DNA from 2 places in the Citrobacter werkmanii genome. Region 1 is predicted to be linked to the other one. Evidence: predicted binding sites of a transcription regulator. Region 1 holds the regulator's gene; the other holds the start of a gene.
The links. Region 1 encodes PurR, which represses purine synthesis genes. Its sites were predicted from a motif close to CANGCAAACGTTTGCNTG; they were not measured.
Positions count from the first base shown of each region.

Region 2: a site for PurR is predicted at 1,674-1,691, ahead of purE (5-(carboxyamino)imidazole ribonucleotide mutase). Genes of this name have one in related genera too.

Region 1 is NZ_CP044101.1:2,482,578-2,490,145, forward strand. It holds gene FOB24_RS12565 (riboflavin synthase) at 1-293, shown strand, start outside; gene cfa (cyclopropane fatty acyl phospholipid synthase) at 341-1,489, opposite strand; gene punC (purine nucleoside transporter PunC) at 1,780-2,985, opposite strand; gene punR (DNA-binding transcriptional activator PunR) at 3,099-4,031, shown strand; gene purR (HTH-type transcriptional repressor PurR) at 4,028-5,053, opposite strand; gene cydH (cytochrome bd-I accessory subunit CydH) at 5,351-5,440, shown strand; gene FOB24_RS12595 (MFS transporter) at 5,616-6,785, shown strand; gene sodB (superoxide dismutase [Fe]) at 6,825-7,406, opposite strand; gene FOB24_RS12605 (C40 family peptidase) at 7,534-7,568, opposite strand, start outside.
Region 2 is NZ_CP044101.1:1,585,986-1,593,553, reverse strand. It holds gene cysS (cysteine--tRNA ligase) at 1-130, opposite strand, end outside; gene ppiB (peptidylprolyl isomerase B) at 304-798, shown strand; gene lpxH (UDP-2,3-diacylglucosamine diphosphatase) at 801-1,523, shown strand; gene purE (5-(carboxyamino)imidazole ribonucleotide mutase) at 1,762-2,271, shown strand; gene purK (5-(carboxyamino)imidazole ribonucleotide synthase) at 2,268-3,335, shown strand; gene FOB24_RS08140 (carbamate kinase) at 3,377-4,270, opposite strand; gene FOB24_RS08135 (DUF2877 domain-containing protein) at 4,274-5,083, opposite strand; gene FOB24_RS08130 (YlbE family protein) at 5,095-6,354, opposite strand; gene FOB24_RS08125 (acyl-CoA synthetase FdrA) at 6,364-7,568, opposite strand, start outside.

The DNA.
Region 1 (7,568 bases):
ATAACCGGCAGGTATGGTTTAAAGTTCAGGACCCATCGCTGATGAAATATATCCTGTATAAGGGGTTTATCGGCATTGACGGCATCAGCCTGACGGTCGGCGAAGTCACGCCAACGCGCTTTTGCGTGCATTTGATCCCGGAAACGCTGGAGCGTACGACGCTGGGTAAGAAAAAGCTGGGCGCGCGGGTTAATATCGAAATCGATCCGCAAACGCAAGCGGTTGTTGATACCGTTGAACGTGTGCTGGCTGCGCGTGAAAGCGCCATCAGTAACATAGCGGGCGAGGCCTGAGTCCGGCCTGAAACAAAATGCCCCCGTGAGTACGGGGGCGGCAGCCATTAGCGGGGGACGCGCAGACCGTGTTCGACACCGCGGGAGAAAACCACCTGCCAAAGCTGGATATCGCGAGCACGAAACGCACCGGCGCAGGCGTTCAGGTAATAGCTGAACATCCGTTTAAAACGCTCGGTATAGTTATCGGCGATTTCAGGCCAGGAACGCATGAAGCGTTCGTGCCATGCCATCAGCGTGGTATCGTAATCCGCGCCAAAATTATGCCAGTCTTCCATCACAAAATGCGGCTCGCTGGCGTTGGCAATCTGGCGAACTGACGGTAAACAGCCGTTCGGGAAGATGTATTTATTGATCCACGGATCAACATTATTGTCGGTTTTATTCGAACCGATGCTGTGCAGTAAAAACAGACCGTCCGGCTTTAAATTGCGATCGACAACGTCGAAATAGGTGTTGTAATTTTTCGGGCCGACATGCTCAAACATGCCGACGGAGACAATGCGATCAAATTTGTCGTTCAGGTCGCGGTAATCTTGCAGCAAAATGGTGACGTCCAGTCCCGCGCAACGCGCTTGCGCCATTTTCTGCTGCTCTGCTGAGATGGTCACACCTACCACGCTCACACCGTATTGCGATGCCATAAAATGGGACAAGCCACCCCAGCCGCAACCAATATCGAGCACCCGCATTCCCGGCTTTAACTGCAATTTTTCGGCAATCATTTTTAACTTCGCCTGTTGGGCAGATTCCAGGGTATCGGCATCTTTCCAGTAGGCGCAGGAATACTGCATGTAAGGATCAAGCATGCGGCTAAAGAGGTCGTTGCCCAGATCGTAATGTTCTTTGCCGACAACCCAGGCGCGCTTCTTGGTCTGTAAATTAAACAGTCGTGCCGTGGCGATACGTAAGGTATCTTTGAAGTGGCGGGGGAGTTGATTTTCAAGCCCGGCGCGCAATACCTTGGTGAAAAATATGTCCAGCCGATCGCACTCCCACCAGCCATCCATATAGCTCTCACCCAAACCTAACGATCCTTCCTGCAGTACGCGTTTGAAAAAATCGGGGTTCTTGACACGAATATCCGCCGCAGCCGAACCATTAATGGTAATGCCTGCACGGCTCAATAATTCATTGGTGATGCGGTACCAGTCATCATCCGGTACGCTGACGTCTTCTATACACGATGAACTCATAGCTTCTCCATCACTGGTCGGTGATCAGAACCTTAAAACAGCGTAGACGCTTTTTTGGGCTTTGTGAGAAATCTCACGGAATTAATCCGCGAATCTTTAATCCGACGTAGAACAGAGGAAGGGAGGAACCCTTACCGAAAAGGCCATCCGTGGAAAAACGGGAACGTTCTTGTCCCCGTTAATACCTAAAAATTATCGTTTTTGTAACAACTGGAAATCAGTATAAGCCTGATTTTTTGACGATTCAATAGAAAATTGTTAGCGGGCTAACTATGTGCCCGCGACAATGATTAGTGAGACTCACCGTGGGCAATTTGCGCCCGGTCATCTGTTTGACGGGTGTTATCGGTCTGCGATTGCATTTTGTAACCGAAGGCTGCCAGCAGCACTGTTGTCAGCATCACGCTGGTGGTGGTGAGCAGCGGGGTGGCGATCAGCCACGACACCACAAGACTTGCCAGGAAGCATAAACCCAGTTGCAGCGTATTTTGCAATGCGGCTGCGCGTCCTGTGGCCTGTGGGAAAGGACGTAACGCCTGAGCGACAACGATAGGATAGATTGCGCCGTTGGCAATCGCCATTACGCAGAATGGGATCAGAATTTCAGCCAGCGCAACATGATGAATAAAGCCGGTAGCCCAGGTGGCAACAACGCTGATGGCATAAAGAATCAGTAACCATGGCAGCATCTGACGACCTTGCCATTTTTGCAGCGCCGCACGGCAACCGTAACCACCAATTAAGAAGGCGATAGTTTGCGGAACATAGCTCAGGCCAATCACTGCCGGGCTGTAGCCCATTTCGCTAAGGATAAACGGTGAACCCGTCAGCCATGCGAAAAAGCTTGCGGAGCAGGCGGCATAAATCAGTACGTTTCCACGATAAGCTTTCGAGCGCAACAGTGTGGCGAAAGTCAGTTTATCCTGGCTGTCGTCGCGTGCTTTAACCGTCGGTTTTAAACGCAGGGCCGGAAGCATCAGAATCAGGGTAATAGCAAACAGGGTGGCGAAAATGGCCTGCCAGGATAAATGGACCAGAATCCAGCTGCCCAATAACGGCGCGAGAGCCGGTGATAACCCGACCAGCGGCATAATGGTGGCAAAGATGCGGTTTACTTTTTGTGAAGGGTAATAGTCTGTAACCAGCGCCTGCCAGATAACCGACGCGGCACAGACGCCAACGGCCTGAATAAAGCGTAGCGCCAGCAAACCAGTGGCGTTTTCAACCCACAGCATACCCAGACTACCCAGCGCAAAAATAGATAAACCCAACAGTAAAATCGGTTTACGGCCATAGCGGTCTGAGAGCGGTCCCCACAGTAGTTGTGCGACGGCGAAACCCGCTAAAAATAAACTTAGGCTGGCGCTGACGGCAGATGCAGGTGTTTGCAGATCGGACTGAATCGCGGCAAAGGCGGGCAGATACATATCCGTCGCCAGAAAGCCGAGCACGCTAAGGCCCGCCAACCAGACTAAAAAACCTTTCCCAGGTTGCATCATCATTTCTCTTTTTTTAGCAATAGAACAATGCCGCTGAGTGTAGTGAGTGAAATTCACGCTGTGAAACGCTAATATTTGCTTACTGATTTCAAATTTTTTGTAGGCAGAATATGTGGTCGGAATATTCACTTGAAGTGGTTGATGCGGTTGCGCGCAACGGCAGTTTCAGTTCAGCCGCGCAGGAGTTACACCGCGTACCTTCGGCGGTAAGCTACACCGTGCGCCAACTGGAGGAGTGGCTGGCTGTACCGCTTTTTGAGCGACGCCATCGCGATGTGGAATTAACGCCTGCCGGCGCGTGGTTTTTAAAAGAAGGGCGCTCTGTTATCAAAAAAATGCAGATCACTCGTCAGCAATGTCAACAAATCGCCAACGGCTGGCGAGGACAACTGGCAATCGCGGTAGATAACATTGTCCGTCCCGAACGTACCCGGCAGATGATTGTGGATTTCTATCGCCACTTTGATGATGTGGAACTGCTGGTTTTTCAGGAAGTCTTTAATGGTGTCTGGGATGCGCTTTCCGATGGGCGTGTGGAGCTGGCTATTGGCGCCACACAGGCCATTCCGGTAGGGGGGCGCTATACCTTCCGCGACATGGGCATGCTGAGCTGGAGCTGCGTGGTGGCCAGCCATCATCCGCTGGCGTCAATGTCGGGGCCGCTAAGCGATGATACGTTGCGCAACTGGCCGTCACTGGTGCGCGAAGATACCTCGCGTACATTGCCGAAGCGTATAACCTGGTTACTGGACAACCAAAAGCGCGTTGTGGTGCCTGACTGGGAATCTTCCGCAACCTGTTTATCTGCGGGATTGTGTGTAGGCATGGTACCAACACATTTTGCCAAGCCGTGGATTGATAGCGGTAAATGGGTGTCGCTGCAGTTGGAGAATCCCTTTCCTGATGCCGCGTGTTGTCTGACATGGCAACAGAACGATACCTCGCCAGCACTGAGCTGGTTGCTGGACTATTTAGGTGATAGCGAAACGCTGAATAAAGAATGGTTGCGGGAGCCAGATGAGGCCCCCGCACAACAGGCTTAACGACGATAATCGCGGAATGGACCGTCAGCAACGGAGCGGCGTTCTACCAGGCGCGGATGAACCTCGATAGACTGCGACTCTTCGCGTTTATTCACGATGCGGTCTAACAGCATATTAAAGGCCGTTTCACCCAGTGAATCCTTAGGCTGGTGAATGGTGGTTAGCGCTGGCGTGAAGAAGCGGGCGTTGCGCACGTTATCATAACCGATGAGCGAGACATCCTGCGGTACGCGCAGTCCCATCTCATCAGCGGCGCACAGCGCGCCCATCGCCATGATATCGCCACCGCAGAAGACGGCGGTCGGACGATGCGACTGTGAAAGAATTTGCTGCATGGCGCGATAACCGGATTCAGGTTCAAAATCGCCCTGTACAATCCAGTTTTCGGGAACCTTAATCAGCGCTTCTTCCATCGCTTTCATAAAGCCAGCCAGACGACCGGCCCCGGTATTCCGCTCCATCGGGCCCGGGATCGCGCCAATCTCGCGATGGCCGCGTTCTATCAGATACCGACCCGCCATGTAACCGCCCTCGAAAGCGTTATCAATGACCGTATCGGTAAAATCAGCTTTAGCTTCGCCCCAGTCCATGACAACCATCGGAATATGGCGATACTCTTCGAGCATCGAAAGCAGCGATTCCGGATACTCAGAACACATCACTAACAGACCATCAACGCGCTTTTGCGCCATCATCGACAGATAGGCCTGCTGCTTTTCAAGACTGTTCCATGCGTTGCCCAGAATCAGGGTATAGCCTTTCTGGAAACAGTTTTTCTCAACGGCTTCGATAATTTCGGCGAAATAGGCCGCTTCGCTGCTGGTCGCCAGCAAGCCGATAGACTTGGTGTGATTCACCTTCAGGCTGCGTGCAACTGCGCTTGGAGAATAGTGCAGCTCTTTGATCGCCGCCCAAACCGCATTACGCGTTTCTTCCGCGACAAAGCGCGTCTTGTTAATTACGTGTGATACGGTTGTAGTGGAAACGTTTGCTCGCTTCGCTACATCTTTAATTGTTGCCATTACATCTCACTCCAGACCATATCCTAAGCTCCTGAGAATACTCCAGGTAAACGTTTGCCTTCACACACCCTTAACGCAACGTAGGGGTTGCGGCACGCCGGGAAAACGACACGGAACGTCAGGAAGGGGTCAATGGCCGGTACGCTAATCAAGTAAGCGTGGAATTTTGTCTGATCTTAACGAAAAGGGGAAGAGTTAAAAGCAGTTATCAATATAAATCGTGAGAGATTTTTGCTTTCAAGTGTGTAAAAATGCGCAATATCACTTTTTGTGTGGGAATAAAAAGGAGAAAACTTGATGAGCACCGATCTGAAATTTTCGTTAGTGACTACCATTATTGTTCTGGGTTTGATCGTCGCGGGTGGCCTGACCGCAGCGCTGCATTGATTTCCCCGAGGGAGTTAGCTCTCCCTCATCCTTTCCGCATCTATTCCCCCTCTATTGTTTGCGAATAAGCAAAAGTCTTTTGCAATTTTGTTAACTTTATTAATTTTGCGATCAATGTCATGCTTTTGACTCTTATTTTATGTCGCGCCACGGCTCGACGTTACGGAGTCGATATATGAAAATCAATTATCCCTTACTGGCGCTGGCGATTGGCGCGTTTGGCATTGGCACCACCGAATTTTCGCCAATGGGATTATTGCCCGTGATTGCCAAAGGGGTGGATGTCTCGATTCCCGCGGCCGGGATGCTGATTAGCGCGTATGCGGTTGGCGTGATGGTGGGGGCTCCGCTGATGACACTGCTGCTGTCCCATCGCGCGCGACGTAATGCGCTGATATTCCTGATGGCTATTTTCACGCTGGGCAACGTGCTTTCCGCTATCTCGCCGGATTACACCACGCTGATGCTGTCACGTATTTTGACCAGTCTTAATCACGGCGCCTTTTTTGGTCTCGGCTCTGTGGTCGCCGCAAGCGTGGTACCTAAACATAAGCAAGCCAGTGCCGTGGCAACCATGTTTATGGGGTTAACGATTGCCAATATTGGCGGTGTTCCCGCGGCGACGTGGCTTGGTGAGACAATCGGCTGGCGGATGTCGTTTATGGCGACGGCGGGTCTGGGCGTCATCGCTATGGTCAGCCTGTTCTTCTCATTACCGAAAGGTGGGGCAGGAGCGCGCCCTGATGTCCGCAGCGAACTGGCGGTACTTATGCGCCCACAGGTGCTGTCGGCTCTGCTGACCACTGTGCTGGGCGCAGGCGCGATGTTCACGCTTTATACTTACATCTCGCCGGTGCTGCACAGCATTACCCATGCCACACCGGTGTTTGTGACCGGAATGCTGGTATTAATTGGCGTCGGATTCTCGATCGGAAACTATCTTGGCGGCAAACTGGCGGATCGTTCTGTCAACGGTACGCTTAAAGGCTTTTTGCTGTTGTTGATGGTTATTATGCTGGCCATTCCCTTCCTCGCGCGTAATGAGCTGGGGGCGGCGGTCAGTATGGTCGTCTGGGGCGCGGCGACGTTTGCGGTGGTTCCGCCGTTGCAGATGCGGGTGATGCGCGTTGCCAGCGAAGCGCCAGGGTTATCATCGTCAGTCAACATTGGCGCGTTTAACCTGGGAAATGCGTTAGGTGCGGCAGCCGGTGGGGCGGTGATTTCCGGTGGTCTGGGCTACAGTTTTGTACCCGTGATGGGAGCGATTGTGGCGGGGCTTGCGTTACTGCTGGTCTTTATCTCGGCAAGAAGGCAATCTGAAGAAGTCTGCACTGCCTCCAGCTAAGGCTAAAACGCAGAAGGGGGGCCCTTCTGCGTTATCATTTTATGCTGCGAAGTTCTTCGCAACAAATTCCCAGTTCACCAGCGCCCAGAAGTGCTCCAGGTAGCCAGGACGGGCATTGCGATAATCGATGTAGTAGGCGTGTTCCCATACGTCAACGGTCATCAGCGGCGTCGCGTCGGTCGTCAGCGGAGTTCCTGCGTTGGAAGTAGAAACGATAGCCAGTTTGCCATCCTTTCCTTTAACCAGCCAGGTCCAGCCAGAACCGAAGTTTTTGATAGCGGCATCGGTGAATTGCGCTTTGAAATCCGCAAAGCTGCCAAAGGAGGCGGCAATTGCATCGGCCAGTTTACCGGTCGGCTCGCCACCTGCGTTCGGCGCCAGGCAGTTCCAGTAGAACGTGTGGTTCCATACCTGTGCAGCATTATTGAATACACCGCCTTCAGAGCTACGAACGATCTCTTCCAGTGATTTACCTTCAAACGCCGTGCCTTTGATCAGGTTGTTCAGGTTGGTCACGTAGGTTTGATGGTGTTTGCCATAGTGGTATTCCAGCGTTTCGGCAGAAATGTGCGGTGCCAGAGCATCTTTGGCATACGGTAATGCAGGTAATTCAAACGACATTGCTTCTCTCCTTATTATTTATATTGAGTACACACAATAGCCTCATTGTGAGTAAGGATAGGGTAGCAAATTGAAAGGTTATGCAAAAGAAGAACTTACCCTACAGCATGTTCTGTAGGGTAAGTTTTTAGCGAATTGTTTTTGGTGTCATTACCCGACGCG
Region 2 (7,568 bases), 900 kb from region 1:
AAGTACGTCCGTGGCCAATATGACAGAGATCGTAAACGGTAATACCACACACGTACATGCCGACTTCCCCGGCATGAATAGGTTTGAATTCCTCTTTTTGGCGCGTCAGTGTATTAAAGATTTTTAACATCGAAGATTCCGTGTAGACGTGTGTGGGTAATAATATCCGTATAATACATATTATTCGTAATCGAAGCAGCACACTTTGCAAGGTGATCGCAGCTTGCGGTTATGCTATAACACACCCCTAACTCTGACCCTTACCAGGGTCGAAGCACCAATCTATCGGAACAGGATGCAAAAATGGTTACTTTCCACACTAATCACGGCGATATCGTAATCAAAACGTTTGATGATAAAGCGCCTGAAACAGTTAAAAACTTCCTGGACTACTGCCGCGAAGGTTTTTATAACAACACCATTTTCCACCGTGTTATTAACGGTTTCATGATCCAGGGCGGTGGTTTCGAGCCGGGCATGAAGCAAAAAGCCACGAAAGAAGCGATCAAAAACGAAGCGAACAACGGTCTGAAAAACACCCGTGGTACGCTGGCAATGGCGCGTACTCAGGCTCCGCACTCCGCAACCGCACAGTTCTTCATCAACGTTGCTGACAATGACTTCCTGAACTTCTCTGGCGAAAGCATGCAGGGTTGGGGTTACTGCGTATTTGCTGAAGTTGTTGAAGGCATGGACGTGGTTGATAAAATCAAAGGCGTTTCCACTGGTCGCAGCGGTATGCATCAGGATGTGCCGAAAGAAGACGTCATCATCGAAAACGTGACCGTCAGCGAGTAATCGTGGCGACACTGTTTATTGCAGATCTTCACCTCTGCACAGAAGAACCGGCGATCACCGCCGGTTTTCTGCGTTTTTTAGCCGGTGATGCGCGACAAGCCGATGCGCTGTACATTCTCGGCGACCTGTTCGAAGCCTGGATTGGCGACGACGATCCTAATCCGCTGCATCATCAAATAGCCGCGGCGATAAAAGCACTGGTTGATTCCGGCGTTCCCTGCTTTTTTATTCACGGCAACCGTGATTTTCTGCTCGGCAAACGTTTTGCCCGTGAGAGCGGCATGACCTTACTGCCCGAAGAGAAAGTGCTCGATCTGTATGGTCGCAAGGTGCTGATCATGCATGGCGATACGTTATGCACCGACGATGCTGGCTATCAGGCGTTTCGCGCCAAAGTGCATCAACACTGGCTACAAAAACTATTCCTCGCCCTGCCATTGTTCATTCGCCAACGTATTGCCGCGAAAATGCGCGCCAACAGCAAAGCAGCCAACAGCAGTAAGTCGCTGGAGATCATGGATGTGAATCAGCAGACCGTTATTGCCGAGCTGGAAAAACATCAGGCCCAGTGGTTAATTCACGGTCATACCCACCGTCCGGCAGTCCACGAACTTACGGCCAATGGGCAACCCGCCTTCCGCGTTGTATTAGGCGCCTGGCACAGCGAAGGTTCGATGATCAAAGTCACACCACACGACGTTGAACTGATCGCATTCCCGTTTTAATTCTGCAAATACCCCGTTCCTCTTTACACAAAACTATTCGAGTTGCATCGAGGCGGCAAATCCGTGAATCCCCTGGAGCTGACTAAAGTAAGTGACTGGGGTGAGCAGATGCAGCCAACAAAGAGGCAGCTTGAAGAGTGAAGTGTAAAGCGCGCAATCGTTTTCCTTGACGGTGAATTATGCTATTCTCTGTGCCCTCAAAAGTCGAGTGTAGTGCACCACAGGAGTTTTCAGACGCATGTCTTCCCGCAATAATCCGGCGCGTGTCGCCATCGTGATGGGGTCCAAAAGCGACTGGGCTACCATGCAGTTCGCCGCCGAAATCTTCGAAATGCTGGACGTTCCACACCATGTTGAGGTCGTCTCCGCCCACCGTACCCCAGACAAACTGTTCAGTTTCGCCGAAGGCGCTGAAGAAAACGGTTATCAGGTGATTATTGCCGGTGCCGGTGGTGCTGCACATTTGCCAGGAATGATTGCGGCGAAAACGCTGGTGCCTGTTTTAGGCGTTCCGGTACAAAGCGCAGCGTTGAGCGGCGTAGACAGTCTCTACTCCATCGTACAGATGCCTCGCGGTATTCCGGTGGGCACGCTGGCGATCGGCAAAGCGGGCGCAGCCAATGCGGCCCTGCTGGCCGCGCAAATTCTGGCCACACACGACAACGAATTGCATCAGCGTCTGGCTGAGTGGCGTAAAGCGCAAACCGATGAGGTACTGGAGAACCCGGACCCGCGAGGTGTCGCATGAAGCAGGTCTGTGTACTCGGCAATGGTCAGCTAGGACGCATGCTGCGTCAGGCCGGTGAGCCGCTGGGGATTGCGGTCTGGCCCGTCGGGCTGGACGCCGAACCCGCTGCCGTTCCTTTTCAACAAAGCGTGATTACCGCTGAGATTGAGCGCTGGCCGGAAACGGCGCTCACTCGCGAACTGGCGCGTCACCCGGCGTTTGTTAACCGCGACGTCTTTCCGATTATTGCTGACCGTCTGACGCAAAAACAGCTTTTTGACAAACTCAACCTGGCGACCGCGCCATGGCAACTGCTGGCGGATAAAAGCGAATGGTCTGCGGTGTTTGACAAACTCGGCGAGTTGGCGATTGTGAAGCGTCGCATCGGCGGCTACGACGGTCGTGGACAGTGGCGTTTACGCGCGAATGAAACCGAACAACTGCCAGACGACTGCTACGGCGAGTGCATCGTCGAGCGAGGAATCAACTTCTCCGGTGAAGTCTCGCTGGTTGGCGCGCGTGCGCACGACGGCAGCACCGTCTTCTATCCGCTGACTCATAACCTGCATCAGGACGGCATTCTGCGCACCAGCGTGGTATTTCCGCAGGCTAACGCTAAACAACAGGCGCAGGCCGAAGCGATGCTCTCTGCCATCATGCAGGAGCTGGGCTATGTCGGTGTGATGGCGATGGAGTGTTTCATCACCCCGGAAGGTTTGCTGATCAATGAACTGGCTCCGCGCGTACACAACAGCGGGCACTGGACGCAAAACGGCGCCAGCATCAGCCAGTTTGAACTGCACCTGCGCGCCATTACCGGCCTGCCGTTGCCGACGCCGGTGGTGAACAATCCTTCGGTGATGGTAAACCTGATCGGCAGCGACCTGAACTATGACTGGCTGAAGCTGCCGCTGGTGCATCTGCACTGGTATGACAAAGAGGTACGCGAAGGGCGTAAGGTGGGACACCTGAATCTGAGCGACAGCGATACCGCGCGCCTTAGCGCCACGCTGGAAGCGCTCACTCCCCTGCTGCCGCCGGAATATGCCAGCGGCATCATCTGGGCGCAGTCAAAGCTGAAATAAACCGATACGGGAGGTGCGCCTGCGCACGCCTCCCGTTACTTTTACAGACGAATGCAGGTTCCGGCTTTCCCCGCCAACGTGTCTTCAATGCGAGACAGCGCGCCAATCCACGCGGGTTTTCCACGTCGCTTCACGTATCCGCTTACGGCTGTCACCTTTGGCCCCATCGAACCATCGGCTTTAGCAAACGGAGCCAGTTCATCAGGAGAGGCTTGACGAATCGCACGTTGCTCTGGCGTGCCCCAGTTCTCATAGACCGCATCAGCATCGGTGAGGATAACCAGACCGTCGGCATCGATCTGTTCAGCCAGCAATGCCGCCGCCAGATCCTTATCAATGACCGCTTCAGACCCTACCCCTTCCCCGGTCACCGGCACGCCGCCACCGCCGCTACAAATCACCACATGGCCTTCTTTGAGCAAGAGCTTAATGGCATCGCTTTCGACGATCTGGCGAGGCTCAGGCGAGGCGACAACACGACGCAGGTATTTGCCGTCACGTTTCATATGCCAGCCGTAGGTGGCTTCCAGTTGCGTTTGTTCTTCAGGCGAATACACCGGGCCGATAAATTTTTCCGGCGCCATAAACGCGGGATCGTCTTCAGACACCACAATTCGCGTTAACACTGTGGTCACCGGCGGCATCTCCGGTTCAGCGGTCAGACTTTGCGCCAACATATAACCAATCATGCCCTGAGTCTCTGCCACCAGCACATCCAGCGGGTAAGGTTCAACCTCTTTCCAGGCAAGATTCTGTAACGACAACAGACCAACCTGCGGCCCATTGCCATGTACGATGGCCAGGCGGTACGAACGTGCCAGACGCGCCAGGGCAGGTACGGCGCTGGCAATATTACGATATTGATTTTCTGCCGTCAGCGCCTCGCCGCGCTGCAATAATGCGTTGCCGCCAAGAGCAACAACCAGCGTTTTCATTCCCTATCCTTCTATAATTTGTTGCCCAAGCCAGAACCCCAACAAGGTGTCTGCGCCGGAGGTATGCCCGAGCGCCAGCAGCGAATTTATCGCCGCGTCCATCCTTTGGTGTCGGCCCAAAGCATGAGTGAAGTGGAGCAAAGGTGAAGCGAAGTACCCTAATGCCGCGTAGCGTAAGTAGCTCACGCTAACCACAGTCGTCGCCAGTTCAAGATTGCCGGAATATTCAAAGAAACGATGGCCGGAATCCTTATTCAGCGCGCCGAAATACCAGGCGGCCAGCAGCATTCCGGTCAGCGTATCATCATGGCTGGGCGTTAAACCTGGCCCCTTGCCTAACCACTGCCGCCAGTCTGTCGACAAGCCAGCCAGCGCCGAGAAAAAGCAATGGCGGAACTGACGTAACTCGGGGCACAAAGGCAAATTTGCCGCCAGCATTAACGGCCCGAATAATCCCGTTTCCTCGCCGCGATCCATCCAGGCGGATGCAAGGCGCGGGGCATGTGGACGGGACGTTATTTTCAACGAACAACAACGCTGCGGTTGGCGTAACAGAAACGGTCCCAGCACAATCCCCTCGGGGACAGCCTGAGGGGTTTCGCTACCGCTTAACGCCGTACGCAGCGCATCAAAGTCAGACGCACGGATCACCCATCCTCCCGGGCTAAAACCACTGCCCTGGCGGTGCAGCGTTAACAGTGCGCCCCCTTCGGCCACAAGGTTAATCGAGCGCCGCCAGATCCCGGATAGCTGCCATGACTGGCGAAAATCCGGAGACTGCTGACTGCCCATCAGAGGACGGATGATCATCATGCGCGGCTCTCTTAGCTAATGCCCATACTTTCAGCCAGCGCTTCCAGAGCTAGCTCAAAGCAGGCCAGCGGCGCACGAACGGTGCCCGCGCCGATCTGACCAATACCGGCTTCTTTATGGGCAATACCCGTGTTGATCAGCGGCGTAATACCTGTTTCCACGACGCGACGGATATCAAGACCAAGGCAAGCCCCCTGGAAATCCCAGCCAGGGATCTGCAACTGCATATTGCGTTCCAGATAGATTTCAGCCATCTCCTCGGAAACGGACTTCGCGGCCTCCATTCCTCCGGCGCCGACAAACCGCGTTACGCCAGGGGCCGCGATCATCGCGGCACCGCCAATCCCAAAGGTTTCGGTGATGGCGCTATCGCCCATATCCGGGTTAGCTTGTTCCTGCGAGAAGCCGGTAAAGAACAGCCCCTGCGGTGTGTTAACCGGCGCGGTAAACCAGCGATCGCCAAGTCCGCTCACCCGGATCCCGAACATGTCGCCATTACGGGTCATTGCGGTCACAATACTGCCGGAACGCACCAGTGCCCCGGCATCCATTGCCGCTTTGCAGTAAGCCATCGCCAGGTTAAGGAAGAACTGGTCGGTCACGCTGAGGAAATCCATCACCTCAGCAATCTGCTGCTTATCATGTTCCAGACGGGCAATTTGCGGCGCCAGGGTTCGCATCAGCAGAGCTGAAGAGGCAATGTTGCGCTGATGGAACTCATCGCCCATCGTAATGCCCTGCGCCATCATGGCGGTCAGATCAATACCCTGTTCCAGATTGGCCAGCGCCGCGCTTAAAACAGGCATCAGGACATCGCGCATCCAACGTAGACGCTGCTGGACATCTTCGCCATACGCGCCGAAGCGCATCACTTTGCCAATCCCTTCGTTGAGATTGCAGTAAGCCCGGTTACCGTCGGTGATATTTTCCACCACCAGCATCGGCATGCTGGCAGAGGTGATTCCCCCCATTGGTCCCACAGCATTAACATGGTGGCAAGGTACGAACCGGACTTTGCCCTGCTCCAGTAAAGCCAGCGCGCTCATCTCATCATTGGCCCACCCTTCAAACAGACATGCACCAATACAGGCCCCTTTCATCGGACCGGTCATTTCTTGCCAACGCATTGGCGGTCCCGCATGCAGCAGCGTTTTCCCTTCATTGAGCTCGCGGATTAATGAGGAGGCAGGTTGCACATCCAGCCAGTGTGGACGCGCACGACGAATTTGTTCGATTACTGCAGCATTGGCTTGCGCCACTGATGTAAACATTGGAACCCCTTATTGCAAACGTTCTAATAAACGAGCCAGTTTCTTATTACCGCCAGCGACAGGCGCCCACTGGTAATGCACCACAGGCATTTCCGCAGCCTGTAAATCCAGTGCAAAACTGCGTAACCCGGCATTGATGACCGCCACTTTTTCCAGTAGCGAAGGTGCGGATTTGTCAGATAACGGTTGAGATGGACGAATCAGTTCGGCGGCAAGCAGCGTTGCCTCGGGCAGTGAATTCACTACGGCAATGCCGGCATCTTCCAGTGTGGCAATCTGCAGTGAGCGACACTGCGGATCGCGTTCTGTACCTGTCACCGTCGCAATCGCATACAGCGGTTGCTCGTGGTCTCGCGCAGCGCACGCCTTCTGCCAGGCCTGAACCAGCGATGCGGCCGGATCTGCCGTCGCGCCGTAACCAATCACGACATCAACTAGCAGCACGCGTACCTGCGGCTGCCCCCCCAGATCCGTAATCAGTTGATTACGTAAGGCAGGGTCAATCATCGGATGCGGCCGCCCGACGGTGTAAAAATCATCCCCCAGATCGATAATCTGGTGCCCGGCGGCATCCAGCATCATGCCATGGTGATGTTGTGCATCCGCGGCGACATTCAGATGGGAGGCCAGCAGCCCAGCGGCTTCGGCGGCCAGCGTACCTCCGGTGTATAACCCTCGGATCACACCGTCTCCTGTGGTTGAAAGCGAGCTGCGTCGCGCCGCGACTCTCGCCAGTAAACAGGCCAGACGGGCCGCATCGTCCAGCGTCGCGGCAAACCAGACATTTTCATCGCGAGCGACCGCGGAGGTGTAACCTAAAAACAGAGCTACCACGGGTTTGCCGGTGGCCTTCATCGCGTTCACGATATGCTGGCGAACAGCCTCCGCCGGCGGTTTCGACACAAAAGCCAACACCTGGCTTTTGTCGTCTGCGCCAAGCATCTCCAGCGCGGTAAGCGCGCTAATCCCCCCCACCTCGGCGCTCAGGTCGCGCCCACCCAGACCGATGGCGTGGGTGATGCCTTCCCCGGCCAGCGCTATCTGTGAACAGAGCTCCTGAATCCCTGTCCCGGAGGCGCCCAGCACACCGATATTGCCTTCCGGCATCACGTTGGCAAAAGCCAGCGGCGTACCCGCAATCATGGCAGTTCCGCAGTCAGGTCCCATCACCAGTAGACCTTTATCCTGCGCACGGCGCTTCAGAGCGATTTCAT